Regions from separate parts of the Acidovorax sp. LjRoot129 genome, predicted to be linked through region 2. Evidence: predicted binding sites of a transcription regulator. Region 2 holds the regulator's gene; the other holds the start of a gene.
The links. Region 2 encodes LexA, which represses DNA repair genes until DNA is damaged. Its sites were predicted from a motif close to ACTGTATNNNNATACAGT; they were not measured.
Positions count from the first base shown of each region.

Region 1: the regulator LexA is predicted to act here: its motif matches at 1,990-2,007, upstream of imuA (translesion DNA synthesis-associated protein ImuA).

Region 1 is NZ_CAXUSE020000001.1:2,317,193-2,320,465, reverse strand. Features, by position in the region: gene ACSQ3Q_RS10655 (Y-family DNA polymerase) at 1-1,219, opposite strand, end outside; gene imuA (translesion DNA synthesis-associated protein ImuA) at 1,158-1,952, opposite strand; gene xseA (exodeoxyribonuclease VII large subunit) at 2,431-3,273, shown strand, end outside.
Region 2 is NZ_CAXUSE020000001.1:2,868,714-2,871,986, forward strand. Features, by position in the region: gene ACSQ3Q_RS13140 (hypothetical protein) at 1-26, opposite strand, end outside; gene ACSQ3Q_RS13145 (asparaginase) at 58-1,020, opposite strand; gene lexA (transcriptional repressor LexA) at 1,103-1,777, shown strand; gene ACSQ3Q_RS13155 (D-2-hydroxyacid dehydrogenase family protein) at 2,646-3,273, shown strand, end outside.

The DNA.
Region 1 (3,273 bases), 550 kb from region 2:
AATCGCGCTGCACGTTCAGTGGGCGCGCATCGGCTTCCTCGCTGCTGCGATGCCACCAGCCACCCTCGACCCGGTCGGGGCCGAGCAGCAACTGCAATGGCCCCTGGTAGTACGGACGGTTGTCGCGCTCAATGAGAAGCAGCGGCTCATCCAGTACCCAGGTGGGGAGCGGCAGCTCATAAGGGGACTCCACGGTCTTGCGCTTGAGCGGCTCGTGGGCCCAGCACTGCATCCACTCCAGCCGGTGGTCCGGCGACAGGGCCGGCCGGCGCACACACTCGTTGCCCAGGCGCGCCTGGATGCGCTCCAGTGCCAAGTCGGTCGTACCGCCCTTGCGCAGCGTCTCCGGAATCAGGGAGCGGCTCTCTTCGATGATGGGCATCACCTCGGTGGCCATCAGCTCGAGGTCACCCGCCGGCGCTGCCAGCTTCACCTTGGCCAGGTGCTCCGCCAAGAGCCGCGCAAAGTGCTCCACGTTCTGTGTCGGTTGAGCGGTGCGCACGGTCATCTCGCCGCCCGTGCCCGCATCCTTGGCGCGCATCACGTCGTGGCACCAGCGAAGGGTGAAAGCAGTAGCGCCCAGGCGCCGGGCCGACAGCCATCCAGCCATCTGCACCAGCAAACGGCGAGCGCCGAACAGCAATGCTGGTGCAGTCTCGACGCGCGACATCAGCTCCAGCCGCGCAGAGAAGGTCTCGGGCAGCGTGAGCCACTCGTACACCTCGGGGCGCAGACCGTAGGCTTGGTCCAGGGCTGCCAGCAGCGTCTTGTCGAAACGCCGGCTGAGCCCACCACGGGGCAGCTTGCGCACATCCCCCAGCGTGCGACAGCCGACGCGTGCGAGCGTGGCCTCATGCGTACTCACCGCAGCAATCGCTTCCAGCGGCAGCGGATCCAGCAACTGCGCCAACGGTCGCCGAAACCCATCCCGCCCTGGTGCATCTGCAGCATGGCGCGCCAGAGCCAAGGCAGCACTTCCGGTGGGTGCCCAGGCTACGCATGCCCCTAGGTCTGCGGCGCCCGCCTCGACCAAGCCTTGCAACTCGTCCAGCCCTCCAAATAGCCGCGCACTCCCCCCCATCTCCGCAACCACCGAACCCTGGAGCAGCGCCACCCTGGGGGTGAACTGCAATGCCCAGACTCCAAGCGATGGCGCGTCAATGGGACAAGGGCACGCTGGCAGCGGTACGGGTTGGAATGCGGCCCAATGCCCGAGCATCGGCGGCCTCCTGACGAGAAAACGCATTGGCCGCCGGTAGCGACTTCAGCCGAGGCGGCATCACTTTGCCCAGATTGCCCGGCATGGCCGAGAGGTAGAGCGAACCGTCAAACGACGAGCCCTTACGCTTGGGAATCTGCACCTCCAGGTCCCAGCCCGCGGCGGGCGCGGCCGAGATACGCAACGGCGCTGGCGACGAGTCTCGCAGCGTCGTCACGGGCCGGAAGAGGAACACCGGCGCGTCACAGGCGAGCGCATGGACCTGCAGCCGCCGGATCTGCTCAGGCCGCGCCTGCGGCAGCCAGGACAGCACGGCCCCCGCAGGATCGGACTTCACGATCTGCTCAGTCACCCAGAGACGGTCCACCGGGGTTGCCGCTTCAATCCAGACGACTTGGTCCGGCGCCACGCCCAGCTGCACCAACCCTGCCGCATGGGGCTGCTTGGGGGGAGCAATAAGGTAGATGCGTCCGCCGTCTTCCAGCAGCATCCCGATGGCCGGCCCGAGCAGGCGCCATTCGCACAGTGCCGCCTGAGGCGTGAGCATCTCAGTTAGCGCATGGGTGGGCCATCCTCCGCCGGGCAACTGTGCGTCCAGTTCTGCGAAACCCGATGCCACCGTGCGACGCGTCGATCCGCCCAGGTCCGACCCACGCCAGACGGCTTCGGCCAGGTGGCGCGGAAGAACGCCAGGATCGAAGGTGCCAGAGGCTTGGTGGAGAGAGACTGACATAGATGCAAAACCTGCAGAGGCATCGTCGTGCGAAAATACTGTATAAATTAACAGTATATGGCTGCGCGATGGATTCCGGTTCTCCGATGCTCGTGACGAGAAACCGTTTCTCGGAATTGGTAGCACTGTCGACCCGTAGGGCGCGGTCCTATGCCAGTTCCGCGCGCAAATAGACCTACAACCTGCTCAGACTTTGCACCGACCGCTGAAGCCGTCGAGCCTCCCAGCGGCCCGGCGCACCGATCACTCGCGGACAAAACTCTGTATAAGCAATCACAATGAAAAATCATGATTCCGCTCCTCCCAACCGCTGCGGTTATTGCGGGGCCACCAGTATCGGCGTGTCCTCGCTCGCGACCCTGCGGGCGTGATGCAATACACCGATCGACTTCTCTGCTCGGGATGCCAAGGTGAGTTCGCAGACATTACTGCTTGGCGGCGCGGCATAGCGGCTGGAGCTGCTACAACTTGAGGCGCGATGAGCGGCACCTACCTCGCTTCCACCTTCGCTGACAAGGACCGGGTCAAGTCCTTGGGCGCCCGCTGGGACCCGGCGCGGCGACAGTGGTACGTGCCCGATGGACGTGAGCTGACCCCATTTGCTCAGTGGCTGCCCGAAGGGTCCGTGCCGGTAGAGCCGCCATCCTCGGCATTGGCGGCCGTCACCACGTTGGCTGATCGGTCCGTCACTAGGCAGCGAGGGATGCCGCTGTCGCAGCTGCTCCAGGGTGTGTCTGCAGCGGTATCCCAAGCATTCAAGGCGGGCGTTTGGACCATGATTGAGGTGGTGGACACCCGGGTGCGCAACGGGCATGTGTACCTGGAGGTCTCGGAACGCGACGCTTCCGGCGTCATCACCGCGAAAGCCACTGCCGTGGTATGGGCGAGCACGGCCAGCCAGATTCTTCCGCATTTTGAGGCGGCCACGGGCGCCCAGGTCGGACCCGGCATTAAACTGCTAGTCCGCGCACGCCCGGTGTTCAAGGCGCAATATGGCTTCAGCCTCGAACTCGACGCGATCGATCCCGACTACACGCTCGGGGACCTCGAGGCCCGCAAGCGCGAGATTCGAGAGCGCCTGCAGCGCGAGGGCCTGTTTGAGCTCAATCGCCAGTTGCCCAGTCCTTGGGACTACAACTTGGTGCTTGTCATTGCCCCCGAGGGCGCTGCGGGCCTGGGCGACTTTCAGGCCGAGGCCAGACGGCTGGAGGCGTTTGGCGTCTGCCGCTTTGTCTACGTGCACAGCCGCTTCCAAGGCGACGGAGCTTCGGCAGAGATCCGCACGGCACTGCTCGCGGCGCTGGAGCGCATGGCACGCGAC
Region 2 (3,273 bases):
TGGGTCTTGAGGGAGGCGAGGAACATGGCGACGGGTGGGTGGGTGGCTAAGTGGCGGTTAATGCTGAAGAAGGTCGAGCATCAGCGAGATCCGGGCCTTCACCGGCGACAGCCCGCGCGAATCGGGCAACGCATCCCCCGGCTTGGGCAGCACCTGTCCCTCCGGGCAGCGCGTAGCACGCACCACCCGCACGCCCACGTCCTGCGCCCGCAGCAGCGCCGCCTCCAGCGCGTGGTGGATGGTGCCGTTACCGGTGCAGGCAACCACAAGGCCCTGCACCCCGTCGCGCACCAGTGCGTCTACCAAAGCGCCGGTAGCGCCCGCGTGGCTCACGACGATCTCGACCCGGGGCCATATCTGGATGTTTGCTATGCTTTTAATAGCTGATAGTGCTTTTGCATCAAGCGCTAGCGGCCAATTTTGTGCCAAACGAGCCGTCCCCTCCTCCACCCACCCGAGGGGGCCGGCCTCCCCGGAGCTGAAGGCATTGACGCGGTACGGATGCACTTTCTGAATTTGCCGGGCGCCGTGGATTTCACCCGCCGCCACCAAAAGCACGCCCCGCGCACCAGGGGTTGTTGCCACGGCCATGGCGTCCAACAGGTTCTGAGGCCCGTCGGGTGTGAGCGCGGTAGCGGGCCGCATGGCGCAGGTCAACACCACCGGCTTGGAGCGTGTGTCGAGCGCCTCGTGCAAAAACCAGGCGGTTTCTTCGAGGGTGTCCGTGCCGTGGGTGATTACCACCCCCTGCACGGCCGGGTTCTGCAAATGGTGTGCGCAGCGCAGGGCGAGCGCCTGCCAGACGGCCGTGTCCATGTCCTTGCTGTCGATCTGGGCTACCTGCTCGGCCTGCAGCAAAGCGCCACTGGCGGCCAATGCCAAGCCGGGGGCTGCGGCCAACAGCTGCTCCACACCGACCTGCGCTGCGGTGTAGCCAATGTTGTCGCCGGCCAGCGCAGAGGTCCCGGCGATGGTCCCGCCTGTGCCCAAAACCACAATTTTTTGCCCACTCACTTGCATACTCCGAAAAACTGGTGAAAAATACAGTTACTGGATTAAAAAACAGTTGTGCGCCACTGTAGCGTCTTCACCGGAAAGCACCATGCTCGACAACCCGAAACTGACCGCCCGCCAACAGCAGATCCTGGACCTCATCCAGACCGCCATTGCCCGTACCGGTGCGCCCCCAACCCGCGCGGAAATCGCCTCGGAGCTGGGCTTCAAGTCGGCCAATGCTGCTGAAGAGCATCTGCAGGCACTGGCCCGCAAAGGGGTGATCGAGCTGGTCAGTGGCACGTCGCGCGGCATCCGGCTGCGCAGCGAAACGGTGCGCTCCATCAACGCAGCCCGCGGCAATCAGTTCAGCCTGCCCATCCCCGGCCTGTCCCAACTGGTGCTTCCCCTTGTGGGCCGCGTGGCGGCGGGCTCGCCGATTCTCGCGCAAGAACATGTCGACCAAACCTACAGCGTGGAAAACAGCCTCTTCCAACACAAGCCCGACTACCTGCTGAAGGTCCGCGGCATGTCGATGCGCGACGCCGGCATCATGGACGGTGACCTGCTAGCCGTGCAGTCCACACGCGAAGCACGCAACGGCCAGATCATCGTGGCCCGCCTGGGGGACGACGTCACCGTCAAGCGCCTGCGCCGCACAGCCACTGCCATCGAACTGCTGCCTGAAAACCCTGACTACCCCGTGATCGTGGTGCAACCCGGCGAGCCCTTCGAGATTGAAGGCCTGGCTGTCGGTTTGATCCGCAACACCATGCTCATGTAGGCCTTGCGCCTTTACCGCACCGCAGGTGGCGGGCGTTTGGTGTGCCGGCAAAACCGGTACGCCAGCCCTGCGGTGCCGGTTTCGTTGCAATCCTGCCTATGTCCAACCCCCGAACTTCGGAGATTTCACATGGGAATTGCCTTGTCCACTCTGGCTTTTTTGTCGTCCTCGCTGCGCGCATTCCAACGCTGGCTGCGGGATACGCCCAACCTCGAACAACCGTCTGCGGTAGCAGCGCTGCCCTCCCGCGAAAACCCTGGAAGCGGTAGCAACAAGGCCACCACGGGCGCCAAAGTCCAAGGCCGCCCGTCAGCAGCCCCCGGCCCACGCCCCTTGCGTGGAAACTGGCCTTTTACGGTAGGCCCGCAGACCCCGCCTGCAGAGACTCCATCCTGCCCTCAAAACGGGACGGGCAGGACATCGGTTCCAGCACTCCCAGAGCGGAACCTTGGCATGGCGCGAGGCTGCGGTAGCGCTGTTGCAAGATCGGTAGCTGAAACAGGCGCCCGCACTACGAAGGTTGTGCGCAAGGCTTCGGTGTCGGGCGCAGGCCGCTTGGTGATCGCAGGCCGGATGGCCGACGTGTGCGCAGAGCTGGACCGTATGGTGGCATCCGAGGCGGCATTGCGAACCTGCTGAGAACCGATCTACGCCTGCGTGTACGAACAGCGATGTTTGCTGGCTGTGTATCTTCAGGTGGGCGCTGACGCATGCAGGGTGGCAGCCGTTCACGCATGCCGAGGTTCGTGAACCTGCGTTGGCGGTTCCAGGGCGCAGCTCAACAATCCGTCACCAAAACACCGCCGTTTGACGTGCAGGAACCATTCCCGGCGCCTTGCACGTTGCCACGCCAAGGCACAATGTCGGGATGAACATCGTGATCCTCGACGACTACCAGGACGCAGTCCGCAAGCTCCACTGCGCTTCCCGGCTCGACGCGTACACCGCCAAGGTCTACACCAATACAGTCAAAGGCCTGGGCCAGCTTTCCGTCCGCCTCAAGGACGCTGACATCATCGTGCTGGTGCGGGAACGCACCCAGATCACGCGCCAATTGGTAGAAAAGTTGCCCCGGCTCAAGCTCATCGCTCAGACCGGCAAGGTCGGCGGCCACATCGACGTGCAAGCCTGCACCGAGCGGGGCATCGCAGTGGCCGAGGGGGTGGGCTCTCCGGTGGCGCCTGCAGAGCTGACCTGGGCCCTCGTCATGGCGGCCATGCGCCGGTTGCCGCAGTACATCTCCAACCTCAAACATGGGGCTTGGCAGCAGTCGGGCTTGAAGACCGCGTCCATGCCCGCCAACTTTGGCCTGGGCAGCGTGCTGCGCGGCAAGACGCTGGGCGTCTGGGGCTATGGGCGCATCGGCCAGCTCGTGGCGGGCTATGGCCGGGCCTTTGGGATGAACGTGCGTGTGTGGGGCCGTGAGGCTTCACGCGCCCAGGCGTTGACGGATGGCTACCAGGCTGCGACCACACGCGAGGAATTTTTCTCGCAGT